Linked DNA regions of Noviherbaspirillum saxi. The protein of the gene in region 2 interacts with the protein of the main gene of each other region in a pairwise test. Links are inferred from orthologs where the notes say so. Each region holds a gene or a part of one and is shown on either strand. Other genes may lie near its edges. The genes, in order: recA and dprA.

Region 1 (7,507 bases), 520 kb from region 2 along the record:
GCGCCATTCACCAGGCAGCCGATGTTGCCGTCGAGGGAAATGTAGGCCAGATCGAACTTGGAAGCTTCGACTTCCGCCGGATCTTCTTCGTCCAGATCGCGCATCGCGACGATGTCGGGACGACGGAACAGTGCATTGGAGTCGAAATTGAACTTGGCGTCGAGTGCGATGACCTTGCCGTCGCCGGTCAGGATCAGCGGGTTGATTTCGGCCAGCGAGGAATCGGTTTCCCAGTAGGCTTGGTACAGGCCTTGCAGTTGCTTGCGTGCATCGGCGATGGAGCCGGCCGGTACGCCGATTTTGGCGGAGATGGAATCCGCATCGGCATCGGTCAGGCCGGTAGCCGGATCGATCACGACCTTGTGGATGAGTTCAGGATGCTTTTCCGCGACTTCTTCGATATCCATGCCGCCTTCGCTGGAGGCCATCAAGACCACGCGCTGGCTGACACGGTCGGTCACCATGCTGACGTACAGTTCTTTCTTGATGTCGGCGCCTTCTTCGATCAGCAGGCGACGTACCTTCTGACCATCCGGGCCGGTCTGGTGCGTGACGAGCTGCATGCCCATGATCGCGTCAGCGTATTCCTTGACCTGGTCGAGCGACTTGGCCACCTTGACGCCGCCGCCCTTGCCGCGGCCACCCGCGTGGATCTGCGCCTTGACGACCCAGACCGGGCCTCCAAGAGTTTCGGCCGCCTTGACCGCTTCTTCTACGGAAAAGCACGGGATACCGCGCGGAACCGTCACTCCGTACTTACGGAGGATTTCTTTGCCCTGATACTCATGGATTTTCATGCGAGCTTCCCTTCAGACGCTTAGTAAAAATAACCTTGTTGAAATTAACTTGATTCGGATACTGCCTGTGGTTTTACCGCCCAGCGCGGGTAATACTTCGCGACCGCTTCGCCATCCGTGCGCAAGGCATGGCAGCGGTCTAATTGAAATGGCTTATGAGTCTGGTCGTCCGTGGAAGCGCCGTCGCGGGTGTCGATGACATCGCCGGCAAAAGCCTGAATGGCAGCGGTCGGCAACACTTGCGCCAGCTCCGTGAGATGCGTGCAACCGCTGGTGCCGGACAGCCGCCGTTTGACGCCGTCGCGAAACCCTTTCATCAGGTTCAGGCCAATCAGCTTTTTATAGTCGGGGCCTATGGCGTCGCAATGGCCTGGATACGGTACTGCGTCAGAGACAGCTTCGGCTTCGACCACATTCAGTTGCAAGTCGATGGTGATGCGCAGGTAGAGACTATGGATCGGGTCACCTGCCTGGCGGATGCCTGAGGCAAGCTTGCTGTCTCGTGTCTTGATATCGGAGATATGCGCGTCGAGATCCCACAAGCCATCGTCGCGAGCGAACGCTTCGATCTGGATTGCGCGCGTGTGCTTTAACGCACGGCGGGAAGACGGCGGAGATAAGGGCATAACGACCAATGCCTGTGAAGCGGCTATAAAAATTGCCGCATTTGCGTGTCGCTGTCGCAGTTTCTACGACAGCAGCCGCTCATGCGGCGCTGCAAAAACCACGAAAGTGTAGCACAGGAATTGCGCGAATCGCCATCCTGGTATTTTCAGACGGGAAGAATGCTGGCGAGGGGAAGCTTTTGCACAAATGACAGAACTTCTTGATTATGTCATTCACGCAACGAATATCCAGACCTTGGGTAAAAGGTATATCTTGCACTTACAGGCTTGGAAGGGTTATAGCGTGTCTGCATCTTCTTCAGCGGCACGCATGGCCGCCTGAATCGCAGCATTGGAAAAACCACGTTGCTGCAGAAAGCGCATTTGCTTTGCACGCTCGACCGCATCGGCTGGCGCTTGTTTGAAACGCTTGCTCCACACTTCGCGCGCACGGGAAGCCTCATCTTGCGAAAGGCTGGCTTTGATATCTCCAAGCGCATCGCCGGCAATGCCATGCATTTGGAGCTCGGACAAGATACGGGAATTCCCGAAGCGCGCTACGCGACGATGAATCAGCGATTCGGAAAAACGTGTTTGGGATAGAAATTTGGATGTTTCAAGCCAATCGAGCAAAGCTTCGATGTCGTCGCCATCCTGCGCATAGCGCGCCAGCTTGCGGCCTAGTTCCAGTCGGCTGTGTTCACGTGCGGATAAATACTTCAGAGCCCGCGCCTTCAGGCTCATTTGCAATTTTGCCATGATATATGCGCTAAAAATTCATCGGCTTCCGCAACCTCCGGAAGAAGTGGCCGTTTGGCCCTTGCGGCTCGCGACCCACAAGGATTGCCATTCGTGCCACAGGCTGCTCGATAATGGCATCTGAATGCAGCATAGCACTGCATTCAGGTGCCATTGCTTCGCACGCCAATGAAATATTCCGGCGACAGGCGCGGGCTCTTTCACGTGAAGTAAGCAGTTAAGGATGTGTGGGAGCACCAGGTATGCGCCCTACACAATCACGTCATTGTTGCTGGTTACTCGGAGTCTGATGCGGTAGCAGTTTCGGCTGCAGTTGGGGGCAATTCCCGAACGCCCAGCGATGCACGTACCTTATTTTCAATTTCGCGAGCCAGTTCCGGGTGCTCTTTCAGGTAGTTGCGTGCATTGTCCTTGCCTTGCCCAATCCGTTCGCCGTTATAGCTGTACCAGGCGCCCGATTTTTCGACGATCTTTGCTTCAGAGCCCAGATCCAGGATCTCGCCTTCACGGGAAGTACCTTCTCCGTACAGAATGTCAAAATGCGCTTCCCTGAACGGCGGAGCGACTTTGTTCTTGACTACCTTCACCTTGGTTTCGTTACCAATGACTTCGTCGCCCGACTTGATGGAACCGGTGCGGCGGATATCCAGACGCACGGAGGCGTAAAACTTCAGCGCATTGCCGCCGGTCGTCGTTTCCGGATTACCGAACATCACACCGATCTTCATACGAATCTGGTTGATGAAGATAACGAGGGTATTGGTACGGTTGATGCTGCCTGTCAATTTACGCAGCGCCTGGGACATCAGTCGCGCTTGCAAGCCAGGCAGGGAATCGCCCATGTCGCCTTCGATTTCCGCACGTGGCGTCAATGCCGCTACCGAGTCGACAACAACCAGGTCGACGCTACCGGAGCGCACCAGCGCATCGCAGATTTCCAACGCCTGCTCGCCTGTGTCAGGCTGAGAGATCAGCAACTCAGAGAGATTGACACCCAGTTTTTGGGCATACACCACGTCCAGCGCATGTTCGGCATCGATAAAGGCACAGGTGCCGCCAAGTTTCTGCATCTCTGCAATTGCCTGCAGGGTCAGCGTTGTTTTACCGGAAGATTCCGGACCATAGATTTCAACGACACGGCCACGTGGCAGGCCGCCAACGCCGAGTGCGATATCGAGACCGAGCGAGCCCGTCGAAACCACCTGCACTTCTTCCGCAACGGCGCCGTCCACCATGCGCATCACGGAGCCCTTGCCAAACTGCTTTTCAATCTGCGCAAGCGCTGCCGCAAGAGCCTTGCTTTTTTCGGGATTTTGCGCTGCTTTCTTTTCGTCCATAACAGTGTTCTTTCGACGGTTAAATATTAATGAATAGCGAGTCTCGGATATTGAGGCGCCTTTCAACGTCACAAGGCATACTGTATAAAAAAACAGTGATTGATGCAAGCAGGATTTTCCAATCCCGACAAACTTTATTAAGATGGTAGGCGTGGCTGCCGCCTCCAAGGAATCAGCCGCCTTGCCGACATGGATTAAAGGCAATAGACTTACTTATCTTAGATTGCGGTTCTTTCTATCATGCGCATCCTTCTTGCCGAAGACGACAGTGTACTAGCCGATGGCCTCACTCGCTCCTTGCGGCAATCCGGGTATGCGACCGATTGCGTGAAAAACGGCCTGGAAGCGGATTCCGCACTCTCCACCCAAGATTTCGACTTGCTGATCCTGGATCTTGGCTTGCCGAAAATGCAGGGTCTGGAAGTGCTGCGCCGGCTGCGCGCACGTAATTCACACCTGCCGGTGCTCATTCTTACAGCCGGCGATTCGGTCGAACAGCGGGTAAAGGGACTGGACTTGGGTGCCGATGATTTCATGGCCAAGCCGTTTGCCTTGTCGGAACTCGAAGCACGGGTGCGCGCGCTGACGCGGCGCGGCGCCGGCGGCGGCCCTACGGTCATCAAGCATGGGCCGCTATCCTACGATCAGGTCGGACGTATCGCCTACATGAACGAGCAGATGCTGGACTTGTCGGCCCGCGAACTCGGCCTGCTGGAAGTGCTTTTGCAGCGCACCGGCCGCCTCGTATCGAAGGAACAGCTGGTCGACCACTTGTGCGAGTGGGGCGAAGAGGTCAGCAACAACGCCATCGAAGTGTATGTGCATCGCCTGCGCAAGAAGATCGAATTGGGCGGCGTACGGATCGCGACGGTGCGCGGCCTTGGTTATTGCCTTGAGAAATATTCCGATGCTGCGGCACATGGTGCGCCGGCATCAAGCTGATCCGACTCATGAGCGACACCCCGCGTGAGGATGGCAGCCCGACCGCTTCCGAACTGTCTCCGCTCGCGGCCTATGACGATGTTGCGACCCAACCGGAAGAGCATATACAGCGCTCTCTCTTCGGAGAAATCCTCGACTGGATGCTGGTACCGCTACTGTTGCTGTGGCCGATGAGCATTGCCATCACTTATCTCGTCGCCAAATCGATCGCCAACCATCCTTTCGACCGCGCGCTTGACGACAATGTGATCGTTCTCGCCCAGCAGGTAAAGGAAGTCAACGGCAAAGTGGTGCCGCAATTGCCGGGCCCCGCGCGCGATATCCTGCGCGCCGATGATATCGACAATGTCTTTTTTCAGATTATCGGTCCCAAGGGGGAATTCATCGACGGCGACGATGATCTGCCGCTGCCCGTCGATGAGGAACGACCGCCGACCGGTGCGGTGAAGCTGCGCAACGATACCATGCGCGGCACCGAGGTGCGGGTCGCCTATGTGTATGTCGATCTCAGGCGCTCGCGCAATGCGCCCAAGGCAAGAGAGCCGTATGTGGCACTGGTACAGGTGGCCGAAACGCTGGACAAGCGCGCCCAACTGGCCAATGAAATCATCAAGGGCGTGATCCTGCCGCAGTTCATCATCCTGCCCATCGCTTTGGCCCTGGTGTGGTTCGCACTGTCACGGGGCTTGTCGCCGCTGGCGGAACTGCAGCAACGCATCCGTGCCCGACGGCCGGATGATTTGAGTCCGATCGAATCAGGTCAGGTGCCGGAAGAAATTTCTCCGCTCGTGCGGTCGCTCAACGACTTGCTTGAGCGCCTATCGCAAAGCATAGAAATGCAGAAGCGCTTCATTGCCGACGCTGCGCATCAGATGAAGACGCCTCTGGCCGGCATGCGCATGCAATCCGAGCTGGCGTTGCGCGAAACCCGTCCGGATGAAATCCACCGCTCCCTCGAACAATTATCAAAAAGCTCGGAAACGGCGACACGCCTGGTCAATCAATTGCTGGCCCTGGCACGCGCGGAAAATGAGACACCGGAATCCAAACCGCTCATGCCGCTGGAACTGTCGGAACTGGCGCGCAATGTCGTGCACGATTGGGTGCAGCAATCCTTCACCCAGCGTATCGATCTCGGTTTCGAACAGCCCGGCCACCCGATCATGGTGACGGGGAACGCGGTAATGCTGCGCGAGTTGCTCAGTAATCTGATCGACAATGCGCTGCGGTACACCCCGGCAGGCGGCAGCGTCACGGTACGCGTGCGTGCCAACGTGACCGAAGAGCAGGCGATACTTGAAGTCGAGGACACCGGCCCAGGCATTCCACCGGCCGAGCGCGGCCACGTCTTCGAGCGTTTCTATCGCATCCTGGGCAGCAATGTCGAGGGCAGCGGCCTCGGTTTGTCGATCGTGCGCGAGATCGCCCAGCAGCACGGAGCGACGGTCGAAATCTATAACAACCCGCATTGCCATGATCCCAAGCGTCCGGGCAGCCTGTTCCGCGTCATCCTGCGCATGGAACAGCGGCCCGACTTCATCGAGGATATCGGCTGATGGATGCCCAGACCGTCTTGTATCGCCGCGCCCTGTATTGGCGCCGCGTGCGGCGTTTTACCGGCGTGCTGATTGCGATATGGTTTTCGATGACGTTCGGGTTGACTTTCTTCGCGCGCGAACTATCCGGCTTTACCATCCTGGGCTGGCCATTTTCCTTTTATATGGCAGGCCAGGGCTTGACGGTGTTGTACCTAGTGATTGTCGCCGTTTATATGCAACACATGAGCCGCCTCGACCGGCTGCTTGACGATGAGCCTGCCGATGCCGAATAAATCGTTTTCACGCCGCCTCTCTATCTATTACAGCTGGTACACGCTCGGCTTCATCGTATTCCTGATCGCCTTGGCCATCCTCGAGAAAGAAGGGTTTCCGCGTGCGTGGATAGGCTACATGTTCATGTTCTCGACCATCGTGCTGTATGCCGGGATCGGGGTGATCAGCCGCACCTCGGATGTTTCCGAATACTATGTGGCGGGAAGACGCGTGCCGCCATTATTCAATGGCATGGCAACCGCCGCAGACTGGATGTCGGCAGCCAGCTTCATCAGTCTGGCGGGCGGCCTGTACGTCATGGGTTTCGACGGGCTGGCGTACATCCTGGGCTGGACCGGCGGCTATTGTCTGGTGGCGCTGTTGATTGCCCCCTTCCTCAACAAGTTCGGGCAATACACCATTCCGGACTTTCTCGCGGCGCGTTACACCGGGCGCTATAGCGGCAATATCGTGCGCGTGCTTGCAGTCATTGCAACCGTGGTAGTGTCGTTTACCTATGTGGTTGCGCAAATCTATGGTGTCGGCCTGATTACTTCGCGCTTTACCGGGGTCGATTTTTCGGTGGGCATCTTCCTCGGCCTGGCGAGTATCCTGGTGTGCTCCTTTCTGGGTGGCATGCGGGCGATCACATGGACCCAGGTCGCGCAGTACATCATCATCATCATTGCCTACATGATTCCGGTGATGTGGCTGTCGGTCAAGCATACCAACGTCCCGATTCCGCAGTTGGCCTATGGCTCCGCGCTTTCCAAGCTCAGCGAACGCGAAAAGGAACTCAACAGCGACCCGATGGAACAGCAGGTGCGCGATATCTTCCGTCAACGCGCGGCCGAATATGACAATCGCCTGAAGAACCTGCCCAAATCATGGGAAGACGGCCTGGTCGACATGCAGCACCATGTCGAGGATCTCAAGCGCAGCAATGCGTCGCTGATCGAAATAAAGGCCGCCGGCAGAACGCTGGCGGCGTATCCCCGTGATGTGGCCGAGGCCGAACGCAAATGGCGCGAAGCAAAGGCCTACAACTTGGCGCGCTCGGAACCAGTGGTCGCCCATGAAACGCCCTTTCCCGGAAAGACCCAGAAAGCATCCGATACCAAGCGCAACAACTTCCTGGCGCTGGTCCTGTGCCTGATGATGGGAACGGCCGCCCTGCCCCATATTCTGGTGCGTTTCTATACGACGCCCACGGTGCGGCAGGCACGAAAATCGGTATTCTGGACGCTGTTCTTCAT
Region 2 (7,588 bases):
GGGATAGTGTCGTTGTTGTATTCCTTCGCCCGCTTGACGATCACTTGCGTCATCTGCGCGATCTCGCGCATGAACTCTTCACGGCTGATCTTGCCGCGCTCCATCTGCGACAGCTTGTACTCCCAGCCGCCGGTCAGTTCCGGCGCGGTCAGCTCATTGACGCCGAGTCCGCGCAGCAGTGTCATCAGCTGGAATGCCTTTGCGGTGGGAATGATTTCCCGGCCTTCGCGCAGCAGGTATTTTTCATTGAGCAAGCCTTCGATGATCGCCGCCCGCGTCGCCGGCGTCCCGAGTCCCTTGCCGGCCATCGCTTCGCGCAGGTCTTCATCATCGAGCAGCTTGCCGGCGCCTTCCATTGCCGACAGCAGCGTCGCTTCCGAATACCGCGCAGGCGGTTTCGTCACCAGGCCGTTGGCGACGACTTTCTCGGTCTTGACCTTTTCATCCTTGGCGACCGGAACCAGCGTGCCGGCATTTTCCTTGTCGTCGTCGTTCGCCGCTTCCTTGCCATAGATCGCCAGCCAACCGGGGTTGGTCATGACCTTGCCTTCAGTCTTGAACTGGTGGCCCGAAACTTCGGTATAGCGCGTCGTGACCTGGAATTCGGCCGCCGGGAAAAACACCGCCATGAAGCGGCGCGTAACCAGGTCGTACAGTTTCTGTTCCGGCTCCGACAGGTTCCTTGGTGCCTGCGTGGTCGGGATGATCGCGAAGTGGTCGCTGATCTTGCTGTTGTCAAAGATGCGCTTGTTCGGCTTGACCCAGCTCTTGTTCAGGATCTGCGACGCAAACTGCTGGTAGTTATGATTTTCCGATACCGTTTCCAGCGTCTGCTTGACGGTGCTGAGGTAATCCTCCGGCAGGTGGCGCGAATCGGTACGCGGATAGGTCAGCACCTTGTGCTTTTCATACAGCGCCTGCGCCAGGCCGAGCGTGTTCTTTGCCGAGAAGCCGAAGCGGGCATTGGCTTCGCGCTGCAGGCTGGTCAAGTCGAACAGTGCCGGCGCAATCTGGGTTGCCGGCTTCGATTCCTCGGTCACCGTACCCTGCTTGCTGCGGCATGCGGCTACGATCGATTCGGCGGCAGCCTTGCTCCACAATCGTTCGGCGCGTTTTTCGGGATCGGTTTCATCCTTCTTGAATTTCGTGTCCAGCCAGCGGCCTTCATAGATGCCGGCCGCGCAGATGAATTCGGCGCGCACTTCCCAATAGTCGCGCGGCACGAATTTCTTGATCTTTTCTTCCCGCTCGACCACGATCGACAAGGTCGGCGTCTGCACGCGCCCGACGGTGGTCAGGTAGAAACCGCCTTCCTTGGAATTGAAGGCCGTCATGGCGCGCGTGCCGTTGATGCCGATCAGCCAGTCGGCTTCGCTGCGGCAGCGCGCGGCATCGGCCAATGGCAGCATTTCGCGATCTTCGCGCAGACGGGCGAAGCCGTCGCGGATGGCACCCTGCGTCATCGATTGCAGCCACAGGCGCTTGAGCGGCTGCTTGGCTTTTGCGTACTGGACGATCAGGCGGAAAATCAGCTCCCCTTCGCGGCCCGCGTCGCAGGCATTGATGAGGGCGCCGACGTCCTTGCGCTTGAGCAGCTTGGTGAGCACCTTGAGGCGCGATTCGGTCTTCGGAATCGGATTGAGGGCGAAATGCGGCGGGATCATCGGCAAATGGGTAAAGGTCCATTTGCCGCGTTTGACGTCGTATTCTTCGGGTACCGCGATTTCGACCAGATGGCCGACCGCGGACGACAGCACGTATTCGTCGGATTCGAAGTACTCATCGTGCTTTGTAAAGCCGCCGAGCGCCTTCGCGATATCGTTCGCGACAGAGGGCTTCTCTGCGATGATGAGGGTCTTGGTCATAAGCGTGTTCTCTTTATAGAGCAGGCGCGGTAACGCGTGGAAGGCAGCCGGTAGGACTTGCTTGAGTGCAATCCCTACTAATATAGCAACTTATCGGGTGAATTAGCGGCCAATGATAAGCGCGTTGCGGGAGAAACCGCAAGCGAGGACAAATGCGAGTGCCCGCTGTGTCCCGGTAAGGCATCCCGGCAACAGCGGGCAGGTGGTATAGATAAGGGCCTGACGCGGCTAGTGCAAGAGGCGCGGTTCTGCGTCTTCGTCGTCGGAAAACAATTCATCAAAGATCAAGCCATCCGGTTCCTTGCCTTGGCTCCAGAGAACCATGAGCACGATTACCTTGATCTTGTCGAGCGACACCTGCGAATCATCACTTGCTGCCAGTGCACGTTCAATGATGATTTCGCGCTGAATCGAGTCGATGACCTTGGCCGATTCCAGAAATTGCAAAAAGCCTATGGTTTCGGTGCCGAGCACATCCATTTCCTGTTGTGCATAGATACGTATGCCAAAGGAAAAGGCGGTTTGTTGCGGGTAGCGATCTGAAAATTCGCTGGTTGCTTCAGCGAGGTCGGTAAGCCAGCCCAGTGCCTTGGAAATCTCTTCTTCCTCGAAGCCGACAGCCGACAATTTCTTGGTCAGGGCTTCCGAGTCCGGGCAGGCGTCGGGGCGGTAATAAGTTTCGTAGAGGTAAACGAGAACGTCGAACATGATTTCACTGTACCGTTAAGGCTAAGGTCCAATTTTCCGGACAGTAACCAGGTTGCGAATAAATGACACTCTCGAGTGCATCTTTTCTTGCATGAAGACACCTGAAGCCAAGAAAAGAGGTGCCATGCCTGCGACAGTACAAAAAATATTGCAGTCTTACAGGTACAGCATATCTTAAAACAGAAAATGCCGACAGCAGGTTTTTGGTATCAGGATGTTGCCAATCGACGGATCATGCCACCTGGAAGTGTTTCCACGCGGCCATCCAATTCATAGGCCAGCAATTGTGCACTCAAGTCGGCAATGCCGATCTTGCAACGCTCTGCAAGCGCGTCGATGTGGACCGGATCATACCCCAACGCGGAAAGTAGTGCGCAGCCGCTGCCATCTTCGCTGGTTTCCTGCCGGGGCGCAGGCGTCAGTCGGGTTGAAAGCTCGCCAAGCTCTTCCAGAATATGCTGGGCCGAATCGACCAGCTTTGCGCCTTGCCGGATCAGCAGATGGCAACCCTTGGACAAGGGCGAATGAATCGATCCCGGAATCGCGAATACATCGCGGCCCTGTTCGGCTGCCATGCGCGCGGTGATGAGCGAGCCCGATTGCGCGGCTGCTTCGATCACCAGCACGCCACGCGACAATCCGGAAATGATGCGGTTGCGGCGGGGGAAGTGCGACGCCGCCGGGCCAGCGCCAAGCGGATACTCGCTGACGATGCAGCCCGAGTCGGCGATCCGGTGCGCCAGTTCATGATTCCTGGCCGGGTAAACCGAATCCGCTCCGGTACCGATGACCGCAACGGTAGACCCGGTTCCGCGCAGCCCGCCGCAATGCGCCGCCGTGTCGATGCCGAGCGCCAGACCCGATACCACCGTCAGTCCGGCCTGGCTGAGGGCTTCGGAAAATTTTTCCGCATTCAGGATGCCTTGCCTGGTCGCGTTGCGGCTGCCGACGACAGCGATGGAAGTCGCGGCGAGCAATTCGTGCCGCCCTTTTATATAGAGCAGCAGCGGCGGGTCGGGGATGTTGAGAAGATGGCGCGGATAGTCGTCATCCGCCAGTGTGACGATCCGGTTGCCGGGGCATGCCGCCCATGCCAGCGTCTTGTCGATCCGGGCGCGCGTGGCATCGGAAAGCGGCAGCAGCAGTGCGCGCGCGACCCGTTCGGATGCGACGGAGGCAAGCGCGTGAAAATCGGTGTTGAAGATATTGTCGGGCAGCCCGAACGCAGCCAATAGCCTGTGTCCGGTGTCAACTCCTACACCAGCGGTCTGCTCGAAGCGTATCCACTGCGCAATGTCCTGCGCCCGATCCGATTGCGTCATGCGAGCCTTGCGTTATTCCGGCGAACGCGCCACATCGCCTATCTGAACCGTGTCAGTGACTTGCATGACCAATCCGTAGGAGATGTTGTCGAACACGCGGAAGATGAACAGGTTGCCGTAGCGGTTGTCCGGAAGCTTGACCTTGGCCTTGCCCCATGATCCGACCGAAAAGAAACCGCGGTCTTCGGTGCGGTCCGGGACCAGTTGGCCGAAACGATAAAGCTCGAGTACGGTGCCTAGGTCGAGTCCATCCTTGCTGCCGCGATTGACGCTAACGATCTGGTTCTGACCCGCCTGCGACACGCCGCCGTAGACTGACATGATGCGCGCATCGACCGGCTTTTCGGGCGGATGCGGCATGTAATTAAGAATAGGGGTGGGCGGCACCGGCAGCAGGCGGTCGCCCACCGCCATTTCTTCCTTGACGGTCACGACGCGGAACACATGCGCTTCATTGGCGACCTTTGCTTCGCGTTCCAGCTTTACGGTGCCCAGGTAGGCGGCTTCATAGCCCATGACTTTGCCGCTCTCCGGATCTTTGAGCGGTGTGCCCGGTCGAAATACCTGGAAAGAGGTGCCGGACTTCAGGTCGCCGCGCACATAGGCCTTGTCATTCTTGCCGAGGATGACGCGCCCTTCGTCGGTCGCCATGATGCGCGGGCCGGTCTTGAGTTCGCCTTCGGAGACGACCAGCGGTTGCGACAGGAAGGGCTCGATCATGTTGGATGGAATTGCCGGCACCGCATTCTGGCCAAGGCCTTCGGTACGCAATTGCGGCGACAGTTTCACCGTCGGTATGCCCGCGCGATCGCTGGCGGAACCGACTGCATTGCCAAGATGAAGACGTCCGGTGGCGCGGTCGAGGTAGACGACCTGGCCTGGATAGATCCAGTGCGGATTGCGTATCTGGTCCCGGTTCAGGCCCCAGACTTGAGGCCAGCACCAGGGATGCTGCAGGAATTTGCCCGAAATGTCCCACAGAGTGTCGCCGCGTACCACCGTATGCTGGTCGGGCGCACTCGGCAGAAATGCACAGCGCGGAGAGATCTTGGCTTCCTCGCCATCCGCCGCATAGCTGGTGGCAGCCGATGCCAGCGCGAGGAAAAGGGCTGCTGTGCTAAACTTTTTCATATATATGTCCGGTGAAAGTGGCCAAGTCGACCCCATCATCTACTGCAGCGAAGTTTACTGCAGCGTATTGTCAACGTGTAAAGAATTCCTGAGACAAAACTTGCCAAATTGAATCAAATTCTGCACATAAATCCTTGAACTAGCAAGAGAAACGACTCGCCGACAAGGTGTGGTTGTTGCGCAAAAGCCGTATGTCCCTATTGAATATTCTTCGTTATCCTGATCCGCGTTTGCACAAGATCGCCAAGCCGGTCGCCATCTTTGACGAGCGCCTGAAAAAACTGGCCGCGGACATGGCGGAAACCATGTATGCCGCTCCCGGGGTAGGCCTTGCCGCGACCCAGATCGACGTGCATGAACAATTGATCGTCATCGATACTTCTGAAACGCACGATCAATTGCGCGTATTTATCAATCCCGAAATCGTTTGGACCAGTGAGGAGCGCCAGGTGTATGACGAAGGCTGCCTGTCCGTACCCGGCGTTTATGACGGGGTCGAACGGCCGGCCCGCGTGAAGGTGAAGGCGCTGGACCTGGAGGGCAAGCCTTTCGAGGTCGAAGCCGACGGTTTGCTCGCGGTATGTATCCAGCATGAAATGGATCACCTGAAGGGCAAGGTATTCGTCGAGTATCTGTCACCGCTCAAGCGCAACCGCATCAAGACCAGGCTGCTGAAGGAAGAGCGCGAGCTGAGCAAGGAAAGGAAAAAGGCCGTCGCGGCGCGCTGATCGGCATCGGGAACGTTCGCGGCAACCGTGTCCTCGGCTTGGCCAGGACCGGAAGCTACCGGGCAAAGCCTTTATACTTCGCGCAATTCCTTCCAACCTGACCTGCCGTTTCCATGAAGATCATCTTTGCCGGTACTCCCGAATTCGCTGCAGTTGCCTTGGAAGCCCTGTGCCAAGCCGGCTTTGACGTTCCATTGGTATTGACGCAGCCGGACCGTCCGGCCGGACGTGGCATGCAATTGCAGGCTTCGCCGGTCAAGCAGTTCGCTATGGAACGCAATATTCCTTTGGCCCAGCCCCAGTCGCTGCGGCTCGATGGCAAATACCCGGCCGTCGCGGAAGAGGCGCATGCGCTGCTGCATGCGACACCGCACGATGCAATGGTGGTTGCCGCTTACGGACTCATCCTGCCGCGCAGCGTGCTCGATATTCCAGCGCACGGCTGCATCAATATCCATGCATCGCTATTGCCGCGCTGGCGTGGTGCGGCACCGATTCATCGTGCGATCGAAGCAGGCGACCAGGAAACCGGCGTGACCATCATGCAGATGGAAGAGGGGCTGGATACCGGGCCGATGCTGCTCAAGGAAAGCCTGAGCGTCGCCGGCGATGATACGACCGGCACGCTGCACGACAAGCTGGCCGCACTCGGCGGTCGCCTGATCGTCGAAGCGCTGCGCAGACTGGAACAGGGGCAGTTACAGGCGATCGCCCAACCCGAGCAGGGCACGACCTATGCGGCAAAAATCGCAAAGGATGAAGCTGCGCTGGATCTGACGCAATCGGCCAGCGTCCTGCACAGAAAAATCCGCGCATTCAATCCCTTTCCCGGCGCGGCCGCAATGTTTAACGGCACTCCCGTCAAGCTATGGCGAGCCGAGCCGGCCTCCATATCAACTGGCGCCACATCGGGGCAGGTGCTGGCGGCCAATGCCCGGGATGGTGTGGTGATTGCCTGCGGCGAAGGCGCGTTGCGCGTGCATGAACTGCAGAAGCCGGGAGGCAAACGCTTGCCGGCTGCCGAATTCCTCAAAGGCTTTCCGCTCGAAGGCGGGCGCTTCGATTGACAACTCGGGCATTGATTACGCAGCCGCAACCGAACCGGGCGCTACCGGCAGCGCGAGCACGCTATCTGTCGGCACCACTTCACCGAAGGCATCGCTGATTTCAGTCAGGGCCGCGCGGTGCAGTTCGGCGTGACCGATAATGCCGCCATCCCAAGCCTCGATATCCCTTGTCGCACAGGCGTCGCCCGCGACCAGCACTTGGTAACCGAGCGGCTTGGCGTCGCGCGCGGTGGTGGAAATGCACATATGCGTCATCAGCCCGCACAGGACCAGGGTTTTGATCCCGCGCGCCTGCAGGCGCTGATGCAGATCGGTGCTGGCAAAACTGCTTGCAGTGGTTTTTTGCACCAGCAAATGTTGTGGCCGAGGTGCCATGTCTGCGTGGAAGGCTGCGCGGTCGCTGTCCTTGGGAAACAACGCCCCGCCGGCCGGCCCCAGGTGCTGTACATGGATGACCGCAATACCATGGCGGTCGCCGAAATCGACCAGTTGTCGGGCCCGGGACATCGCGGCTTTCCCGTCAGGGATGGGCAGGCGGCCACCATCGAAGTATTCCATCTGAAAATCGATAACGATCAAAGCGGTGGTAGCTGCAGCCAGTTGATCAGTCGAAGGCACTCCGGAAATGGTGCGCATGGTGGGATGGAACATGATGGCTCCTTGTCGAAAAGTGAAGGTCATGCCATCGTATTGGCGATCTGATTGCTTGCCAATCTGCCAAAACGCACATAATTTGTGCAGAAATCGCACAAATAGTGACGCTTTGT

Evidence for each region.
Region 1: the proteins of dprA (region 2) and recA interact in binary tests that used the Bacillus subtilis proteins (3 or more experiments, as listed by UniProt). The link is inferred for Noviherbaspirillum saxi from one-to-one orthologs.

Annotation. Positions count from the first base shown.
Region 1 is NZ_QYUO01000001.1:942,820-950,326, reverse strand. What follows is about bases 1,468-4,245. They hold recA (recombinase RecA), read right to left. Parts: upstream 3,499-4,245; coding sequence 2,437-3,498; downstream 1,468-2,436. Other genes in these bases: D3871_RS04575 (response regulator transcription factor), read left to right, coding at 3,739-4,245; recX (recombination regulator RecX), read right to left, coding at 1,700-2,161. Outside these bases: sucC (ADP-forming succinate--CoA ligase subunit beta), read right to left, coding at 1-797; D3871_RS04590 (DUF2889 domain-containing protein), read right to left, coding at 842-1,423; more of D3871_RS04575, read left to right, coding at 4,246-4,440; D3871_RS04570 (sensor histidine kinase), read left to right, coding at 4,449-5,996; D3871_RS04565 (DUF4212 domain-containing protein), read left to right, coding at 5,996-6,271; D3871_RS04560 (sodium:solute symporter family protein), read left to right, coding at 6,261-7,507. UniProt on the Bacillus subtilis protein: Multifunctional protein involved in homologous recombination, DNA repair and competence.
Region 2 is NZ_QYUO01000001.1:421,363-428,950, forward strand. The notes cover bases 1,840-4,698. They hold dprA (DNA-processing protein DprA), read right to left. Parts: upstream 3,896-4,698; coding sequence 2,783-3,895; downstream 1,840-2,782. Other genes in these bases: D3871_RS02095 (DNA topoisomerase III), read right to left, coding at 1,840-1,865; D3871_RS02100 (Smg family protein), read right to left, coding at 2,094-2,573; D3871_RS02110 (LysM peptidoglycan-binding domain-containing protein), read right to left, coding at 3,908-4,698. Outside these bases: more of D3871_RS02095, read right to left, coding at 1-1,839; more of D3871_RS02110, read right to left, coding at 4,699-5,026; def (peptide deformylase), read left to right, coding at 5,218-5,754; fmt (methionyl-tRNA formyltransferase), read left to right, coding at 5,868-6,821; D3871_RS02125 (cysteine hydrolase family protein), read right to left, coding at 6,837-7,472. UniProt on the Bacillus subtilis protein: Protein that helps load RecA onto ssDNA during transformation. Binds cooperatively to circular ssDNA, is able to bridge different segments of DNA. Favors the loading of RecA onto SsbA- or SsbB-coated ssDNA and formation of RecA-DNA filaments.